DNA from 3 places in the Corynebacterium urealyticum DSM 7109 genome. Region 2 is predicted to be linked to each of the others. Evidence: predicted binding sites of a transcription regulator. Region 2 holds the regulator's gene; each other region holds the start of a gene.
What was found. Region 2 encodes LexA, which represses DNA repair genes until DNA is damaged. Its sites were predicted from a motif close to CGAACANNTGTTCG; they were not measured.
Positions count from the first base shown of each region.

Region 1: a site for LexA is predicted at 4,682-4,695, ahead of CU_RS02065 (error-prone DNA polymerase). Genes of this name have one in related genera too.
Region 3: a site for LexA is predicted at 5,159-5,172, ahead of CU_RS06135 (SAV_6107 family HEPN domain-containing protein). Genes of this name have one in related genera too.

Region 1 is NC_010545.1:495,282-501,984, forward strand. Features, by position in the region: gene CU_RS02035 (sucrase ferredoxin) at 1-119, shown strand, start outside; gene CU_RS02040 (AzlC family ABC transporter permease) at 325-1,008, shown strand; gene CU_RS02045 (branched-chain amino acid transporter permease) at 1,005-1,424, shown strand; gene CU_RS02050 (methionine ABC transporter permease) at 1,660-2,316, opposite strand; gene CU_RS02055 (methionine ABC transporter ATP-binding protein) at 2,415-3,506, opposite strand; gene CU_RS02060 (MetQ/NlpA family ABC transporter substrate-binding protein) at 3,591-4,460, opposite strand; gene CU_RS02065 (error-prone DNA polymerase) at 4,717-6,703, shown strand, end outside.
Region 2 is NC_010545.1:1,053,058-1,059,760, forward strand. Features, by position in the region: gene CU_RS04415 (hypothetical protein) at 1-91, opposite strand, end outside; gene hflX (GTPase HflX) at 183-1,703, shown strand; gene CU_RS04425 (uracil-xanthine permease family protein) at 1,767-3,146, shown strand; gene CU_RS04430 (DeoR/GlpR family DNA-binding transcription regulator) at 3,291-4,091, opposite strand; gene lexA (transcriptional repressor LexA) at 4,125-4,916, opposite strand; gene CU_RS10925 (hypothetical protein) at 5,506-5,661, shown strand; gene nrdR (transcriptional regulator NrdR) at 5,790-6,263, shown strand; gene hrpA (ATP-dependent RNA helicase HrpA) at 6,318-6,703, opposite strand, start outside.
Region 3 is NC_010545.1:1,428,984-1,435,686, forward strand. Features, by position in the region: gene CU_RS06110 (peptidoglycan D,D-transpeptidase FtsI family protein) at 1-792, opposite strand, end outside; gene ftsL (cell division protein FtsL) at 936-1,757, opposite strand; gene rsmH (16S rRNA (cytosine(1402)-N(4))-methyltransferase RsmH) at 1,849-2,910, opposite strand; gene mraZ (division/cell wall cluster transcriptional repressor MraZ) at 3,153-3,584, opposite strand; gene CU_RS06130 (DUF3040 domain-containing protein) at 4,035-4,427, opposite strand; gene CU_RS06135 (SAV_6107 family HEPN domain-containing protein) at 4,657-5,073, opposite strand; gene CU_RS06140 (GNAT family N-acetyltransferase) at 5,234-5,917, shown strand; gene CU_RS06145 (methylenetetrahydrofolate reductase) at 5,956-6,703, opposite strand, start outside.

The DNA of each region.
Region 1 (6,703 bases), 560 kb from region 2:
TGCGCTTCCGGGTCCGCATGGAGCGCCGGGACAGCGTCATGGTCGTGTCCTCCTGCGGCGATAAGCCCAAGCGCGCGAAGTCCTGGATCGCGGTCGGCTGCGAGGAGATTCTTGGGTAGCTCGCGGCGTCCCGAGCAGAGTCAACCCGATCAGGGCAGCACTCAGCCGGGCAACGCCTCGCACGCGACGCCGGAATACAACGGCGCAGCCGGACACGACCCCCAAAAAGACCGCACCACGCCGCACGAGCACGACAGCGAGCAGAAGATCGATAACCAGCACAATCCCGACCAGGGGAGCATCCGGCACGCCATCGGGCTGGCCATGCCGGTGGGCCTCGGCATGGTTCCGCTCGGCCTGGCCTTCGGAATCCTGCTGACCCAGATGGGCTTCGCGTGGTTCTGGGCGCCGATCTTCTCGTTCGTGATCTACGCCGGATCTATGGAATTCCTGGCGCTCAGCCTCGTCACCGGGGGAGTGGGACCACTCTCAGCCGCGCTCTACGGGCTGCTGGTGAACTTCAGGCATGTCTTCTACGCCCTGAACTACCCGCTGCACGTCATCCGCAGAAGGCTCGCCCGCGCCTATGGCATCTACGCACTGACGGACGAGACCTATGCGATCGTCAGCGCCAACCCCAATCAACGCTTCACCGGCCGCCAGGTCATCGCCATCCAGATCGTCCTGCAGTGCGCGTGGGTCGGCGGGGGCGTCCTCGGCGCACTCTTCGGCGACGCCATCCCCTGGAAGCTCGAGGGCATGGAGTTCGCGCTCACCGCGCTGTTCGTCGTGCTGCTGATCGAGTCCTTCCTCGCCACCAGGGACGTCTCCCTGGTCCTTACGGCCGCGGTGACCGCCACGGTGGCGCTGCTGGTCTCCCCGGGCAACATGCTGATGATCGCGATGCTGCTGTACTTCGCCGTGCTGCTCGCCCGTTTCTACCTCCCGGGCCTGGACCGCGCCCTCCAGCTGCGTTGGCGCACCGGGGACGAAAGGCAGGAAGTATGAGCACCCAACCCACTGTTCTGGCCACCGAGGTTGTCCACGCGGCCGATACCCTCCACGCCGCCGAGGCCGCCGGCAGCTACGGCCTGCCGGCTGGCGTGAGCCTCGGCACCACCATCGGCGTGCTGCTCCCGCTCTGCATCGTCACCGTCGCCCTGCGCGGCCTGCCCTTCGCGGCCCTGCGCTCCTTCCGGGAATCCAAGCTCGTCGCATGGCTCGGCATGGGCATGCCCGTGGGCGTAATGAGCATCCTCGTGATCTACACCGCCGCCGACCGGATGGACGCCCCCGGCGGCCTGGCCTCCCTGCTCATCGCGGTGGCTTTCACCACGGCCTGGCATCTGTGGCGCCGCTCCGCCACCCAGTCCATCCTGCTGGGCACGGTGTTCTACGTGCTGCTCGTCAACCTCGTCTTCTAGACGACGACGCCGCGCCCGGCACCGACCCCGGTTCGTCACCGTCGCCCACCCCCGCGGCAGCGCACACCGGTCCTCGCGCTCACCCCCGCTCGGCCAAAGCCCACTCGGTCCAGGCCCACTCGGTCCAGGCCCAGCCCCGCTTTAGACAGAAAAAAGAACGCCGCCCCCCGCACCGAAGTGCAAGGGGGCGACGTCCTCAAAAGAGGGGCACAAAACCCCGGAGAAGGGTGAGCTCCTAGCGGCGCATAACCTTCTTGGCCAGCCAGTTACCGAACAGCTGAGCAGCCTGGACGATAACGATGATGACCAGCACGGTGATCCACGTGACTTCGTCGTTGAAGGCGCGGTAACCGTAGACAATCGCGAAGTCACCCAAACCGCCAGCGCCGATGTAGCCAGCCATCGCGGACATATCCACGATCGCGATGAACATGAACGTAAAGCCCAGGATCAACGGCCCCAGGGCCTCCGGGATAATCACCGTGAAGATGATCCGCAGCGGCGAGGCACCCATGGACTTCGCCGCCTCGATCACGCCCGGGTCGATGGTGACCAGGTTCTGCTCCACGATGCGGGCCGCGCCGAAGGTCGCGGCGATCACCATGCCCAACACCGCGGCCTTCAGACCGATACGGCTGCCCACCAGGGCGTCGCTCAACGGACCGATGGCGGTGAGCAAGATGATGAACGGGATGGGGCGAACGAAGTTCACCAGGAAGTTAATCACCCAGTAGATGGGCTTATTCGACAGCACCCCACCCGGGCGGGTGGTGTACAGCAGCATGCCGAAGACCAGGCCCAGCAGGCCACCGATGACGAGGGTGGCCAGCACCATCGTCAGGGTGTCGTAGATCGCCTGGGTGAAAGTGCCGCCCAGCCGGTCCCAGTCCATCGCGGCGAGCACGAGGGTGTCCGGGGACGCGGTGGCAGGGGCGGTAGCGGCTGTGGTGGCGGTGGAGCCCGCGGCGGTCGGGAAAGTAGTCAGCGCGCTCATCGGATCTCCTCAATATCGGTTCGCTGGGACAGGTCGGCGTAGAACTTCTCGATCGCTGCCTCACCGGCGGCGTCCTGAGCGGTCACGCGCACGGTCAGGCGGCCGAAGGAGTGGTTCTGCAGGGTGGTGACCCCGCCGTGGACGATGTTCACGCTCACATCCGCGGCCGAGAGCTCGGAGACGGCGTCGAAGAAGCCCACACCCTGGTTCATCGTGATGGTGAACAGGCGGCCGTCGCCGGCCTGCAGGGCGTCCGCTTCCACGTTGTCCGGGGTGTTGCGCAGGGAGGTAGCCACGAAGTTCTTCGCGACCTCCGTCTGCGGGTTGGAGAAGACCTCGTAGACCGAGCCCTGCTCCACCACGCGGGCGTTGGACATGACGACGACCTGGTCGGCGATGGAGCGGACGACCTCCATCTCGTGGGTGATCACCACGATGGTGATGCCCAGCTCCTCGTTGACGCGGCGCAGCAGCGCGAGCACGTCGCGGGTGGTGGAGGGGTCCAGCGCGCTGGTTGCCTCGTCGGCGAGCAGCAGGCTCGGGTTCGTCGCCAGGGCGCGGGCGATGCCCACGCGTTGCTTCTGGCCGCCGGAGAGCTGCTCCGGGTAGCTGCGGCCCTTATCAGCCAGCCCCACGAACTCCAGCAGCTCGGCGACGCGTGTCTCGCGCTCGGCCTTCGGCATGCCCTGCAGTTTCAGCGGGTAGGCGATGTTGCCCGCCACGGTGCGGGAGGAGAACAGGTTGAACTGCTGGAAGATCATGCCGATATCGGAGCGCAGCTTGCGCATCTCCGGTTCCTTCAGCGGGACGATGTCCTGCCCGTCGAGCAGGATCTCACCGCTGGTCGGCTTGTCCAGCCCGTTGATCTGGCGCACCAGCGTGGACTTGCCCGCGCCGGAGTAGCCGATGATGCCCACGATGGAGCCCGGCTGGATGGTGATGTTCACGTCCTCCAGAGCGGTGACGGACTTGCGTCCCTGCTTGAAGACCTTGTGGACGTTGCGAAATTCGATTCCCGTTCCCGTGCGGGCGCCCCGCTGGGTTGCGGGGGCGGCCGCGTCGGGGGCGGCGGATGTGCCTTGGGCCATTGGGGTGCCTTCCGGTTTAAAAGGCGTGTCTCGGCTGGCGGGCTGGTGGGCCGGCCATGCGAGACACGCCTTTTGGGGTTGGGTTTACTGCTCCTTGAGCTTCTGCTGGGTGGTGTCCAGCACCTTCTGCAGCTCATCGCCGGACATGGTTACGGCGACGGAGGTTCCCTTGGTCTGCTCGTCGATGGCGTCCTGGACCGGCTTGGAGTGCCAGATCTCGACGAGCTTCTTCAGGTCCTCTTCGTCCTTGCGGTCCTTGGTGGTCACGAAGCCGTTGATGTACGGCTGTGCCTCCTCCTTCTCCGGGTCGTCCTGGAAGATGGCGGTCTTCGGGTCGATGTCCGCGCGGTCCAGGAAGGAGTTGTTGACGATGGCCGGGGTGCCGTCGAGCCAGGAGGTAGCGGTCTGGGCTGCGTCGACCGGGGTGACCTTGATCTTGGACTTGTCGGTGTCGATGTCAGCCGGGGTCGGGGTCAGCAGACCCTCCTTCTTCAGGGTGACCAGGCCAGCCTGGACGAGGACGTTGATGGCGCGGCCCTGGTTGGTGGAGTCGTTCGGGATGGCGACCTCGCCAGCCTTCTCGACGTCCTTCAGGTCGGAGTGGTCCTTGTAGTACAGGCCCAGCGGCAGGATCTCGGTGGCGCCGACCGGTGCGAGGTCGGTGTTGTTGCCGTTGTTGTACTCGGCCAGGAACATCATGTGCTGGAAGTTGTTGACGTCGATCTCGCCGTCGGTCAGCGCACGGTTCGGGATGGAGTAGTCGTTGAAGGACTTGATCTCGGTCTTCAGGCCGGCGTTATCCAGCTCCTGCTTGAAGACCTGCCACTGCTTCTGCTCGGAGTCGGTGGTGCCGATGACGATGGTGTCGTCGTCGTTGCCGCCGGAGCAGGCCACGAGGCTGAAGCTGGTGGTCAGGGCGATCGTCGCGGCCAGGGCCTTGCGTCGAAGAGTCATGGTGATCCTCCTAGATCTGGGGGTGTCCGCCGTGTGCCGTCGTTGGCACGGGTGTTTTTTGTTTGGCGGGTCACTGTTTGTTGAAGGCAAATTTAGCACCGTAGGGCAGCATGGACAACTTGGTCTATTTTCTTGTCATTTATGCACGTGGTGTCGTCGATTTCTGCCTTGAGGGAATGGCGGTACAGGGGCGGTAGGCAGGGGCGAATGCTGTGCTATATCGAATAGATGTTCGATTTAAGGTAGGGTTCTTCCCGTGACGTATACGCGCGGATTCAACAACCCCAAGGCCCTCAGCTGGTCGCGGATCGAGCGTATTCTTTCGGGGAAAACCACAGGTGAGAGCGTTGAAGCCCGATCTCGGAACGAGGTACGGCGCGGCGAACAGGGCGGTGGCCGACGTGTCGATTATTCCGGCGAGGTCCAGCGTGGGAAACGGCCTGGTGGGTCCAGCGGGGTGCAGGCCGCGACGGGGCAGCCGAGCAACAGGGCACGCGCAGCCGCAGCGCACGTGGAATTCGCGGAGCTGCGCGCCGCCAGCAGCTATCACTTCCTCCACGGTGCCAGCGAACCCGAGGAACTGGTGGAGCAGGCTATCGCGCTCGGTATCACCGCGCTGGCCTGCCTCGACCGGGATGGCATGTACGGTGCCGCGCGTTTTGCCACCGCCGCCGCAGAGGCAGAGGGCGAGCTCAAGACCGTCTTCGGCGCGGAGCTCAGCATCGACGGGCCACAGGCTCCCGGCCTGGCGGTGCTCTGCCGCGGCCAGGAGGGCTACCGGCGGCTTAGCCGCAGCATCACCGCCGCCCGGATGGCCCACCGGGACAAGGACGCGGTCGAATACCCCAGCTTCGGCGAGCTCGCCGAAGCAGCTGGTGGGCACTGGCTCGTCCTCATCGACGCCGCCCAGCTTTCCATCCCCGGCCGGGCCGCCGAATTACTAGAAGCCTTCGGCACGCAGCACTGCCTCGTGCAACTGCAGCTGAGCATGGACCCGGCCGACGTGGACCACAACGAGGCCCTCCACGCCTTCGCGACCACCCACGGGCTGCGCGAGATCCTCTCCTCGCAGCCCACCTGCGCGACCCCCAGCCAGGCCCGCTTGGCCGGCGCCAAGGCCGCCCTGCGGCGGCGCTGGGACGTCGCCCGCGCCGAACCCGTTACCCACCCCATGGGCGGATCCTGGCTGCGCTCCGGGGCGGAACTGCGACAGCTCGCCGGGGACTGCGCCTGGCTCGCGGAAGCCACCGCAACCAGCGTGGACGTCGCCGAAGAATGCGCCTTCACCCTCAACCTCGTCGCCCCGGAACTACCGCACTTCCCCGTGCCGGAAGGCCACAGCGAGATGTCCTGGCTCCGCGAGCTCGTGGAAAGAAATGGAACCCACCGCTACGGGTGGCGCGGCTCCACCGCAGCGGCGCAGAAGGCCTGGGAGGTCATCGACCGGGAGCTCGGCGTCATCGAAAAACTGGGCTTCCCCGGCTACTTCCTCATCGTCCACGACATCGTCGACCACTGCCACAGCAACAACATCCTCTGCCAGGGGCGCGGCTCGGCGGCGAACTCCGCCGTCTGCTTCGCACTCGGCATTACCTCCGTCGACGCCGTCGCCGCCGGCCTGCTCTTCGAACGCTTCCTCTCCCCGGAGCGCGAGGGGCCACCCGACATCGACCTCGACATCGAATCCGGACGTCGCGAGGAGGTCATCCAGTACGTCTACCGCCGCTACGGGCGGGATAACGCCGCCCAGGTCGCGAACGTCATCACCTACCGGCGCAAGGGGGCGCTGCGCGATGCCGCCCGCGCGCTCGGCTACCCGGCAGGCCAGGTGGATGCCTGGACCCGGGGGGCCGCGGAGGCCCCCGAGCGGGTCCGCCAGCTCGCCGAACAACTGATCGGCCAGGCCCGCCACCTCGGCATCCACTCCGGCGGCATGGTCATCTGCGACCGCCCCATCGCGGACGTCGTGCCCACCGAGTGGGCGCGCATGGAGAACCGCTCCGTGGTGCAGTGGGATAAGGACGACTGCGCGGCCGTCGGGCTGGTGAAATTCGACCTGCTGGGCCTGGGCATGCTCGAGGCCCTGCACCACGCCATCGACCAGGTGGCCACCCACCGTGGCCGCCGTATCGAGCTGTGGCGGCTGGCCCCGACCGAGGAAGCGGTCTACGAGATGCTCAGCCGCGCCGACGCGGTGGGCGTGTTCCAGGTGGAGTCCCGCGCCCAGATGAACACCCTGCCCC
Region 2 (6,703 bases):
CCATGGGAAACCAACGCCTTAAAAATCGGGGAGCGGGATAGCGGGGTTGACACGTGCTCGGCGTCCCGGCCCACAGCCGGTGAAGGAGCATGAGCGAGTGGGGACACCGCCGGGGTTTACGCCCCGAATAAGCCCGCTATTTACTTTCTTTTATGCAGGTGACAGTGTAGAACTGGAAGGCAATGGCTTCAAATTCAGATAATGTTGTCGATCTTTTTTCAGACTCGTCGGAAGGCGAGGATTTCGACCTCGAATCTCAGCAGAGTCCGACCATCGGTGAGCTCGATCTGGAGGCGCGTTCCAGCCTCCGGCGGCTGACCAGAGGGGTCAGCAGCTACACGGACGATCAGTCCGAGATCACTGAGGTCGAGTACCGCCAGCTTCGCCTGGAGAAGGTCATCCTCGTGGGGGTGTGGACCGAGGGAACAATCGCGCAGATCGAAGCGAGCCTGGAGGAGCTGGTCGCCCTCGCCGAGACCGCTGGCTCCGAGGTCCTCGAGACGGTCTATCAGAAGCGCGATAAGCCGGACCCGGGCACCTATATCGGCCGCGGCAAAGTCAGCGAGCTCGCGGAGATCATCCAATCCACGGGCGCGGATACCGTGATCTGCGATGGCGAGCTGAGCCCGGGCCAGATGATCGCCCTGGAGAACGCGCTGAACGCGAAGGTCATCGACCGCACCATGCTGATCCTCGATATCTTCGCGCAGCACGCGAAGTCCCGCGAGGGCAAAGCGCAGGTCTCCCTGGCCCAGATGGAGTACCTCATCAACCGGGTTCGCGGCTGGGGTACTTCGCTGTCGCGACAGACCGGTGGCCGGGCTGGCTCCAATGGTGGCGTCGGTCTGCGTGGCCCGGGTGAGACGAAGATCGAGGCCGACCGTCGCCGCCTGCGCGCCGAGATGGCCCGCCTGCGCAAGGAAATCGCGGCGATGAAGACCTCCCGCGATACCAAGCGCCAGCGCCGCGACGCCTCTGCGGTTCCCCAGGTCGCAATCGCCGGGTACACCAACGCAGGAAAGTCCTCGCTGATTAATGCGCTGACTGGCGCGGGTGTGCTCGTCGAGGACGCGCTGTTCGCCACCCTGGACCCCACGACCCGCAGGGCGGAACTCGCCGATGGGCGCAGCGTGATTTTCAGCGACACCGTGGGCTTCGTCCGCCACCTGCCGACGCAGCTGGTCGAAGCCTTCCGCTCCACATTGGAGGAGGTCATGGCCGCGGACGTCGTTCTGCACGTCGTCGACGGCTCCGACCCCTTCCCACTCGAACAGATCCGTTCGGTGAACACGGTGATCAGCGAGATCGTCGCCGAGAGTGGCCAGGACGCCCCGCCAGAGATCATGGTGGTCAACAAGATCGACAAGGCGGATCCGCTGGTCCTCGCCGAGCTGCGCCACAAGCTCAACGACGTGGTGTTCGTCTCCGCGCACACCGGGGAGGGCATCGACGAGCTGGAGACCAGGCTCGAGCTCTTCTTGAACTCACTGGACGAGACGGGAGTGTTCGCGGTCCCGTTCGACCGGGGCGACGTCGTCTCCCGCATTCACGACCTGGGTACCGTCACACAGGAGGAATACGACGCCACCGGCACCGTCCTCACCGCTCGCGTCCCGAAGAAGCTCGCCCGGGAGCTGGACGCCTTCCGCGTGACTGACCGAGAGCATGACGATCTGGACGTCGACGGCGCCGCGACCAGCTAATCCGCCCGTTGCGTGCGGGACGCGGAGCTGACGCACTGAACCCTCCTTAGCTGCAGTATTGTTATGGCCGTGACTAAGGACAATGGGGCGCTAAGCGCGCGAAACAACGCAGCAGGTAGTTCGGAGCCGGGCACGCCGGGGCCAGGAGAGAAGACGGAGCACCGCGGCTCGTTTTTCGGCTGGGATTTGCACGGCAACGGCCGCGACATTGAACCGGGCGGGGTCGTTAAGCCTGAGGAGCGCCTCTCGTGGCCGCGCACCATCGGCGTGGGTATGCAGCACGTCATCGCGATGTTCGGTGCGACCCTCCTGGTGCCGACGATCACGGGATTCCCAGTGAACACCACCCTGCTGTTCTCCGGACTCGGGACGATTCTCTTCCTGTTGGTGACCCGCAACCGACTGCCGTCCTACCTCGGTTCCTCCTTCGCCTTCTTGGCCCCGCTGGCGGCAACCCAGGCGGAGGGCTTCGCGGCACAGCTCGGCGGAATCGTGGCCACTGGTGCGCTGCTGTTCGTGGTCGGTCTCGTGGTTCAGCTCGCCGGTCGGCAGGTGCTGGATGCCGTGATGCCACCGGCCGTGACTGGTGCGATCGTGGCCCTGATTGGGTTGAATCTCGCGCCCACCTCGACGGGCAATGTGCAGGAGCAACCACTGATTGCCGGGGTGACCCTCGTGGGGATTCTCCTGTTCACAGTGATGGGCCGCGGGATGGTGGCCCGACTCGGAATTCTCCTGGGTGTGCTGACGGGTTGGGGTTTTGCCTTCCTTTCGGGCGGTGTCTCGGAGGAGGCGCGGCAGCATGTGGGCGAGGCCGCGTGGATCGGTTTCCCTCATTTCGAAACCCCGGAATTCACGGTGACCGCCGTGACCATCACGCTGCCGGTGGTTGTCGTCCTCATCGCTGAGAACGTTGGCCACGTGAAGGCCGTGTCGACGATGACGAACCGTAACCTCGATGACCTTGCGGGCAAGGCGCTGATGGCCGACGGCATGTCGACGGTCCTAGCTGGATCCGGTGGTGGCTCCGGTACTACGACCTATGCGGAGAATATTGGAGTGATGGCGGCGACGAAGGTGTACTCTTCGGCCGCGTACTGGGTGGCCGCTGCAACGGCGATGGTGCTGGCCTTCATTCCGAAGTTTGGTGCCGCGATCCTCACGATCCCGGTGGGTGTGTTGGGCGGGGCAACGCTCGTGCTCTACGGCATGATCGGCCTGCTCGGGGTGCGCATTTGGATGGATAACGAGGTCTCGCTGACGGACCCGGTGAACCTCACCGCTGCTGCGGTGGCGATGATCGTCGGCATCGGTAACCTGACGCTGAACGTGGGTTCCATCCCGATGGAGGGCATTGCTTGGGGCTCGGTGGGCATCATCCTGGGCTACCCGGTGCTGCGCTACCTCTACGACAACTTCGGCGAGGGGCGCTACATTTCTTAGCGCTATTTCCAGTAAAGGGGGGCTGGGTGGAGGCTCGCCATTGGTAATGTCGGCCGCCTGCGGGAGGGAAAGGGAAACCGGGCTTGAGCGCAGCGAGGGGCAGTGGGAACTGCCGGCCCGGTCGGGGCTCGGCAGCTTCCAGTGCTATCCCTGCTCGTCGACGACCACCGTGTGAATGCCAGTGTCGTTGAGCTGGGCGACGAAGCCCTTGGGGGCGGAGTTATCGGTGATGACCACATCGATCTTCTCGGGCTCAGCAAAACTCACGATGTAGTCGAGCCCGAATTTCGTCGAATCGCACAGCGTCACCACCTTGTCGGAGTAGGCAATCATCGCGCGCTTAATGGCAGCCTCGGCCGCGTCGTGGGTAGACAGCCCGTGAGTGAGGGTAAACGCATCGGTACCGATGAAGGCCACGTCCGCGTGTAGCAGCGCCAATGTCTGTAGTGCAACATCCCCAACCACTGCCTGAGATTGGGCACGGATCTTGCCACCCAGCAGCTGGACTTTGATCCGGGGGTCGGTAGAAAGCAGCAGTGCATTGTGCGGCGAGTTCGTCACGACGGACAGGGAGTAGTTCTTGTCGATACTCTCGGCGTGTTCGACGATTGCCTCGGCAATCATTGCGGTGGTGGTTCCCGAGTCCAGGAAAATGGTTCCGCCGTCGAGGGGGACGAACTGTACTGCAGCTCTGCCGATCGCCTGCTTGGCGAGCGCGGCGGAGTGCTTCCGAGTCTCCAGGGGAACATAGTCGGTCTGGAATTGGCGAGCCGGGACGGCTCCGCCGTGGACCCGGTAGAGCTTGCCCTCGGCGGTGAGCTGGGCCAAGTCCCGTCGGATGGTTTCGGCCGTGACCCCAAACTGGGCCGCGAGCTCGGTGACGGTGACCTTGCCCTGCACGGCGGCAAGCGAGGTGATTTGTCGACGACGCTGAGCTGAAAGCACGCTTAGTTACCCACTTAATCCAAAAAACTTGGGTTAGATTTTGCGCAGAACCGCGGAAACCTTGCCGAGGATCTGAGCTTCATTGCCGGCGATTGGTTCGAAGAGGTCATTGTGGGGGAGCAGCCACACGCCGTCCTCATCATGATGCAGTTCCTTGACCGTGGCCTCCCCGTCGATCATGGCGGCAACGAAGTCGCCCTGATCCGCGGTCGGCTGCGAGCGGACCACGACCCAATCGGAGTCGTAAATGCCTGCGTCGCGCATGGACTCACCCACGACCTGGAGGAGGAAAAGCTCGTCGGAGGTGCCGACCAGCTCGGCAGGGAGCGGGAACTGTGCTTCGATGTTTTGCTCCGCCAGGATCGGATTGCCGGCGGCGATTTGGCCGACGACGGGCACGTACGTGGCCGCGGGGCGGTCGTCGGACACGGGAGCCGGGGTCGGCTTGGGCTGCTTCCGTGGCACAGGAGTCACAAGGCCAGGGTTGGTGTGATCCTCGTATCCACGAACGTCAAAGGCGCGAGGCTTGTTGTCCTCCCGGCGCAGATACCCCTTCTCCTCAAGCTGCTTGAGTTGGTAAGACACCGAGGATGTGGACTGGAGACCAACGGCATCTGCGATTTCGCGAATGCTTGGTGGATAGCCGCGAAGAACCGTGGAGTCCTTGATGACTTCCAGGATCCGGCGCTGGCGAGAGCTCAGGTTGCCCTTTGTCTTCGCATCTGCAGAGCTCTTTTTGGGGCGGCCTGGGCGCCGGCGGGGGGACTCGGGGGAAGTCGTCACAGTGAACTCTCCTAGCGGCCCGGGCGGCAGACAGCTGCGCATGCTGCCCGGCGTGTGATCGAAAAACATGTTCCCGCGCTCGATGTGGTCTCGACCGCGTTTCACCTCACTGTATCACCTGCATGTTCGATATTTGCGATAAAGCACTCGACTTCCTTCGAACGTGCGTGCTATATTTTCAGCATAGCCACCTAGAACACCCGTTCGATAGATGTGAGGCGGCGTAGGGACTATGTCCCCGGCGGATGGTTCACTCCAATCCAACGGCTGGTTACCTGTGATGATTCGGGGGTGATCAGCGCTGATGATCGAAATTCGAACGAGGAAGGAAATCATTATGACTCTCGTTAAGAGCGTTTCGCGCGTCCCTGCGGCTACATCGCGTGCTGGTCGGCGGATCCCTCGTCAAACTGAGCGGGTCTTGTTCGATGGTTCTCAGTCGCTGTCCGGGCGCAAGTTCCGGCAGGGTGGGGGGAATGTACGTTCGAATACCTCCGGGCAGGGGAGGGCCTTCACTCCTAACCTGGTGCAGCAGCGCCGCTTTGCCCACCCAGTTGCAAGTGCTCGCGTTGACCGGCCCGCTACGGCACAGCCTTCCGCGCTTCGCCGCGGAGTGGACATCGCCAGCCGGGTGGCTACCTCTCGCGGCGGGGTCCTGTTGAGCGGGATTGCCCTGGTTCTCAGTCTGGGACTGTCCCCGTTGGTGATGGGCCACGATAGCGAGGAGCCGACTTCTGCCACCGCCGTGGCTGCGTCCGAGGTCGAGTCAGCCGCGGTGGCGGACTAGCAGTCCGCCATTGCGACAGGGCACGCTAGCGCGCTGGACAACGTCGCGCTGCTGGATCACATCGCCGTGGCGCATTTGGAACTCAGCGCCGTGGCGCTTTTTCTGAGCGCTGGGCATAAACTAGTGGCGTGCTGTGCCCAAGTTGTCGCTGTGAAGATTCCCGTGTTGTGGACTCCCGGGTCGTCGAGGGCGGAATCGCTATCCGCCGCCGCCGGGAGTGCCTGCAATGCCTTACCCGGTTCACCACCATGGAACGCTCCGTCCTTCTCGTGACGAAGCGCAATGGGGTGACGGAGGAGTTCAGCCGCGAGAAGGTCATCAAGGGTGTGAAACAAGCCTGCCAGGGACGCGATGTGTCAGACGATGACCTCAAGCTGCTCGCCCACGAGGTTGAGCAGAGCGTCCGGGCGGACTATGGATCCCAGGTCAACGCCCACGATATTGGCCTAGCGATCCTGCCTCCGCTGCGCCGACTCGACGAAGTCGCCTATCTGCGCTTCGCGTCTGTGTATAAGTCCTTCAGTTCTTCTGAGGATTTCGAGGCAGAGATTGCATTGTTGCGCCGGCAGCACCAGGGCAACGCCCCGAGCTCGGGCAGCTAAGAACCCTGCCCATAGCGTTGTCCCCTTCGCTCGCGCCGGCCGTCCGGGCGTGGGCTAGCGGATCTGGCCAGCGGCCTTGCGAACCCGCTGCAGGGACGCGCTGCGGGCAGTGCCCAAGTGTTGGGCAAAAAGAGCCACCATGAGCTCCTCGATTAGCCAACGCAGATCCTTGACCTGGGGTGAGGCCTGTCGGGCGCTGGGCAGTCGCTCCACCGTCTGCTGATAAATCTTCATCGCTTCCGCCAGCTCCTCCGCCAGCTCCGCTTCGCGATCAGGATCTCGCTCCAACAGTGTCAGCCTCTCCTTCATTGCCTCGACATACCGAGGGACGTGCCGAAGGCGCTGGATGCCCCACGTCACCAGGCTATGGTCCGCAGCGTACAACTGCACTTGCTTCTTCATCTCCGCAATCGCAGGGCCATCCCAGTTCTCGAGCTCTG
Region 3 (6,703 bases), 380 kb from region 2:
GTCGAGGGTGAGCTCGAAGTTATCGCCGTTGACCGGCGGGTGCTCGTCGCGGGCGGAGCCTGGGATAGTAAGGCCACCAGCGATGTCCAGGGTCTTGGAGCCGTTAACACCCTGCAGTCGGCTGTCCTGGGAGAGCTCCAGGCCGAATTGGCCCTGGTTATCGGAGCTGATCTTGCCGATGATGTTCTGGGCCACCGCACCGTTGGGGTACTGGCGGATGTCCTGGCGTTCCGCGGTGATCTCCGGGAACTTTTCGGTGACCTTCTGCGCGACGTCCGGGGCGACGTTGCGGACGAGGACGGTGTAGGTGACCTTCTCGTCGGTGAGCTTCTTGCGGAGGTCTTCCTTCTTCACCCGGCCTTCGGATGCCGGGATCATGTCGGGCAGTTCTTCGATGATCTGCTCGATGCGCTCGTCGGCTGGCGGGACCTCATCCGGGTTCGCCTTGTGGCGTTCGTCCATGTAGCCGCGCAGCTTATTCGGCAGCACGGACAGCGACTTGGCTTCCATCGTGTAGGCGAGGTTGCGACCCTCGCGGTCGACGATAGCGCCACGGTGGGCTGGTTCGGCGATGAAGGCTGTGCGCTGGGCGGCGGCGTGTTCCGCGAGCGTTGGGCCTGCGATGAGCTGGACCCAGGTCAGGCGCAGGATGAGTGCGAGGACGACGATAACGACGGCAAACAGGGACAGCCGCAGGCGCTTGTTATAGCGTTGCGGGCTGTTGTCGAGGAGCAGCAGCGCTCGCGTATTCCGCGAGCCGTCTGCCGGCCGACGGTTCCACTGCTGAGCCAACGGTGTGTGTCCTCCTCGATCTTTGTCTTCACAGTTGCAAGATCGGCATGGTTCTTGGGTTGGAGACGCAGATCTTCACTGGCCGGGACGTGGCGGTGTCCCGGAAGTTTTAGCGCTTAGAATCTTAGGCGCTATGCGGCCAGTTACGGTCGCGGCGCGGCCGGTGGAGCCGGATTCGCTTCGGCTGGGGCCGCCTGCTCGGGCTGTGCTGCTGGCGCCGCCGGTGGTGCCGGCTGCTCGCCGTTGGCCGGGGCCGGTGCCGGAGCTGGTGCGGGAGCCGGGGCGCCGTGGCCCTGGTTGGCATATGGCAGGTCCCCGGAGTTCATGTTGCCGGCTGCTTCAGCGCCCGCCGGGCTAGACGGTGCCAGCCCCGGGATGTTGCGGGTTTCCTCCGGGGAGGAAGTTGCCTCGCGAGTTCGCTTATTCCCAGTGACGTCGACGATTCGGCGGTCCTTGGAGTTATCGGACTCCCGGCGCTGCTCAACCTTGTCGCCGTTGGTCTCGAGAATGCCTGCCTGGCCCGGGGCGACCATGCCCAGCTCGGCAGCCTTCGCGGAAAGATTCTGCGCGGACTTCGCCTTTTCGACGTCTCGTTCCAGCGTGGTGATCTCGTTGGCCAGCGTCTTGGACTTAGCCTCTGCGTCCGTGACCTGGAAGGTCTTTTCCGTCGTCATGCCGGCAAGCAGCATGACGGCGACGGTACCAATAATGCACGCGGCGACGACGAAGGATACGAAGCGGAAGACCCGGGAGTTTTCCTGCTTGATGGGTTGCAGTCGGCGGCCGCGTTCCGAGACGCGCTGCTGCGAGCCGAGGCGACCCCGGTAGGCCGGAGCGCGGTGCAGGTTGCGACGAGGCTTGGCCGGCTGCTGCCTGAGCGAACGGGGTGCGCTGGTGCGCAGTCCTGCTCGTTCAGCCTCTGCAGCGGTCCTGGGGCGCTCCTTCAGCATTCCGGGATTGGTCATATCCTGTCCTTTGCCTGATTCTTCCGGCTCGTTGTGGGCTAGGTGGTGCGATGTGCGGTTGTTGTGGAGTTCTCTATCGGGGTGGGGCAGCTTAGTGCGTCGACACCAGCGGGTACCGTGGCCCGCCTGCCCCCGAGGCGTGGGCACCTATTCGCCGGGCTGCCCGGACCCTCACAGGGGCGGATCTGGAGTTCTCGGCGATTTCTTGCTCGCTGGCCTTCTCGGCCCCGCGAGTAAGGAGCTCGAACTCCGGTTCGGTGCCGGGCAGCTCGACTGGCAGCCCGGGCGGAGTTGAGGACTCGGTCATCCCCTTGAGCTGCTGTTTGACGATCTTGTCCTCGAGGGACTGGTAGCTCATGAAGACTCCGGCGCCGTCGACACGGAGCCAGCTGAAGGCTGCTGGGATAACGAGCTCGAGGCTTTCTAGTTCCGCGTTGACCTCGATCCTCAGCGCCTGAAAGGTTCGCTTGGCAGGGTGCCCGCCGGTCCGCCGTGCAGCCGCGGGAATGGTTGCGTAGAGCAGGTCTACGAGTCGCGCGGAGTTTTCGAAGGGCTGCTTCTCGCGCTCGCGGATGACGGCGGAGGCGATCTTGCCCGCGAACTTCTCATCGCCATAGCGCTTGAGGATGCGGGCAAGCTCGCCGTGCTCGTAGGTGTTGAGGATCTCCGCCGCAGTCAGCCGGCTGCTGGGGTCCATGCGCATGTCCAGTGGGGCGTCGACGCGGTAGGCGAAACCGCGATCCTCCTGGTCCAGCTGCATGGAGGACACCCCGAGGTCGAACAGGAACCCGGAGATCCCCTGCTCACGGATGTCGACCGGGAAGTCAGGGTCCTCGGAGAAGTGCTCCAGCGCCTCACCGATGCCGTCGAAGCGGGTCTGGTAGCTGAAGAAGCGCTGACCGAAGCGCTCGAGGCGGGCGCGGGCCTCAGCAAGCGCGTTGGGATCGCGATCCAGCCCGATGACGATGGCATTGGGGTAGGCCTCGAGGAATGCTTCGGTGTGGCCTCCGGCCCCCAGGGTGCCGTCCACGATGATGGGCTGAGCTGGGGCGCTGCCTGCGGTCACACCGATGCCGACAAGTTCGACCATGCGCTGCCGCATGACGGGAACGTGGCCTGGGCTGCTTGGATCGTGGGGGGTGTTCGCTGCCACGGTCACGCTCCTCTGGGCTCGTCGGTGGGTTACTTCGGGTGAGCGCCTGCCTGTGGGTCGGGCGCCGTCAAACTGCTTGGGGTTTTTGTCTTGGGTTGATATGAACAGGGCCTTACCTGCGCGGGCGTGGGCTTGATGTTGGGGAAGTGCATCAAACGGTCACGTCTTCCGCTCAGGCAAGGGCCTGCACACATCACGGGGATCGCCGGCGTGATCGTGGCCGGTCGATGTGGCATGGCGGGCTAGAGGAAATTCGCGAAGGCTTCGTCGTCGCCTGCGGCGAAATCTGCCTCGTGGGCTGCGCTGTACTCCTCCCAAGCCTGGGCATCCCAGATCTCGAGGAAGTCCACCGAGCCGATGACGACGCACTCCTTCTTCAGCCCCGCGTATTCGCGGTGTGCTGCGGAGACGGAGATGCGCCCCTGCGAGTCGAGGTCCTGCTCGTCCGCGCTTGCCGCGAGGTTTCGCACGAAAGCGCGAGCTTGCGGGTTGCTACGGCTCGCGGCCGCGGCCTTGCGGGCCCGGAGGAGGAACTCCTCGCGGGGGTAGATCGCGAGGCTGTGATCCTGCCCCTTAACGACCATCAGGCCGTCCTTGAGTTCCTCGCGGAATTTCGCAGGGAGGGTGAGTCGCCCTTTGTCGTCGAGCTTCGGCGTGAAGGTGCCAAAGAACATGTCTTGTGACCCCTTTCGCCGTTTTCTCGTGCAGCCATGCCATGTTTTCGCTGTGAAGTTATCCGTGGCTCTTGCGGTGCGTCCGATCTGGACCCGCGGGCTACCTATGCCCAGGAAGCCCCCTCAATCACCAACATGCCCCACTTTACCCCACCTTGCGCCACCATAACCACCCAGTGGGCGAGTTTAGGCTCGTTTTTTCTGAAGCTAGCGAAACAACCTGCAGATTCACCAGGCAGCAAGGTGGGGAGCGTGAACTTTTCATCAGCGAAGGGCGGTCCGTATACCCCGAAAATTGCGCTCTTCCCGGTGGCTTTCACCCTAAACCCACCATTTTGAGCCCCAATAGACCGACGGTGGGTGAAAGTGGGGATTCGGAAGAAGGCACGAAAAAACCCTCGCCATGTGGCGAGGGCTCTCGGGCTGGGCCCGCTACTTCACCGGCAGAACTTAGCGCTCGAAGCGCTTACGGAACTTATCCTCCATGCGGTCCCCCAAACCGCCCTCCCCCTGCCGGACAGCTCCGCCAGCGGAAACCCGACGAGACTTCGCGCTCTTCGCTGGAGCCGGGGAATCGCCGTTATTCAGCGCGATCATTCCGCCACCCAGCATGACCAGGAAGCCTGCAACGCTCAGGATCACGAACCACAGGGAGACCTGCGCCAGAGCGACACCGCCGACCAGCAGACAGATGCCGAGCATGATCAGCGAGATCGAACGAATATCGAAGCGCACCCCCGACGGCGCCGAGTCATCCCCACCCTGAGCAAAGCGCGGATCCTCCGCGATCAAAGCCCGCTCGATCTCTGCGAGCATCTGCTTTTCCTGTTCCGAGAGAGCCATGACAGTCCTCGTTTCCCTCTACTGATCCTCCGCGTGGCCACAACAACGCAGCACACGACCTGATAACCCACTGTAGCGCGCTTCAGATCTTCATTTACTCCGGCGGAAGATCGCGCCAACGCCGCAGTCTGCTGGAAGCCACCCCGCCGCAGCGAGGCTTCCCCATGTTTTAGTTACTACTCAGTTCCCCACTCTAACCAATGAGCAGGATTAAGTCAGCCCCAAAGCCCTAAGCGGCCTGCAGGCCAAGACCCAGCTCCATTCGCACACGCTCCAGAAGTTCGACAGAATCCGAGTACACCTCCTGAAACGCAGAGTCTGCTACATCGCGCTCGAGGCCGATATCTGCTCGCTCCGCCAGCCTGGCGTGTTGCTCGAAAGAGTCAGCCCAGCCGCCGAGGTCAGGTCGCACCGCCCGGAGACGCAGCCACGCCGAACCGGCTGGAAGCCTGCGACGAGCCGGCCGCTCGGCGTCGATAACAGCACCTGCAGCACGCAGCCCGGCGCGATAGGCGTAGACAACAGCCCGCGGCAGATCCCCCTGGTCATAAGCCTCGTTCGCCAACACGAGTTGCGATTCCGCGCGCATCAAAAATTCCGCCGGATTAGGACGCAGCGTCCCCCTCGTCTTCGACATCACAGCCATCGCCACTCCCACCTTTCGAGAACTTCCGTTTCGTCATTTGCACCCCTGACGTTAAAGCTCGGCGCAGACAACCTCGCTCACCATTCGAACACGTGTTCTAATTATGCTTTAGTGTCGCCCGCTACACCCCCTCGAGCGTGATACGTGGGACGATATCCCTATGAGCCAGCCCATCGCGCAACCCGACCAGGATCACCTCGTCTCCCTCGCACCCATCAGCCGCGCGCTCTTCCTGCGACGCCTCGATGAACTCGTTGCTGTGCACCTCAAGGCCATGGGGTATCCGCCGGAGGCATTTCGACAACGGCGCAGCCTGTGGCTCAGCAACGCTAACCACCCACACTTCACGAGCCTGGTGGCACTCTTGCACTCACCGGCGGAAGATCCGGATCCAGCCAACCCTGCGCAGAAGATCGTGGGTGTCTGCTTTGGATTCCAGGGAAGCCGAGGAACGTGGTGGTACCAGCAGGTCAGCTACGGCCTGCTGGCTGCGAACATGCCGCCGGAGGACGTCACCGAGACCCTGTCGAGCTACACCGAGATTTCGGAGATCCATGTTCTGCCGCGATTTCAGGGCTCCGGCATCGGCACCCAGCTGTTGACGGAAGTCTTGGGCATCCTGCCGACCCGCGACGCGATGCTCTCCACCCCGGAAGTGCCCGGTGAGAACAATCATGCGTGGCACGTCTACCGCAGCTTGGGGTTCACTGATTTGCTGCGGGAGCACCGCTTCCCCGGTGATCCCCGCCCCTTCGGCATTCTTCGCAAGCGCCTGCACAACCCCCAAGTCGGCCCCACCACGGTGCGTGAGCCAGCGGCAGGCAAAGACCGGGCAGCAGACTAGCCCCACTCACCGTTTCGGATCAGCCCCGCCCCCACGAGCTAGCGAACCATATCCTGGCCGTAACCCGGCCCCCACGCCGGCGCCATCCCCAGGTTGTGTAGCACGTCCTGGGTCGCTCGCACGTTATTCATCGTCATGAAGTGCAGGTTCGGCGCACCCTCCGCGATGAGGCGCTCGCTCATCTCGGTGGTGATGTCAATGCCGACCTCGCGGACCGCATCACGGTTGGCAACTTCATCGCCAGCAGCGGCCTTTTCCAGGCGCTCGAGGATCTTCACGGGAACCTCGCCACCTGCCAGTTCCATTTGGCGGCGCACGGAACGGATCGAAGTAATCGGCATGAGTCCCGGAATCACGGGCTTTGCTCCGTGGACGGGGTCGGCGGCGGCGAGCCTATCGCGCAGCCGGAGGTAGTTCTCCACGTCGAAGAACATTTGGGTAATCGAATAATCCGCACCCAGACGCAGCTTATGCAGGGTCACTTGCGTATCCTGCTCCAGATCCTCGGCGCGGTAGTGCCCCTCTGGGAAGCTGGCGATGCCGATATCGAAGTTTTCGCACTCCGGAGTGTTTCGAATCAGCTCGATGAGGTCGGAAGCATAGTTCAGTCCACCAGGCGTGGGCTGCCAGGTCCCGAGTGGGTCACCCGGCGGGTCGCCACGCAGCGCGAGCACGTTCGTCATGCCGCGGCGGGCGTAGTCCTGAAGCATGGCGCGCAGCTCTTCGGCCGAGTGATCCACCAGGGTGAGGTGCATCAGGGTGGTCAGCGGCTTGGCCGCCAGCTGT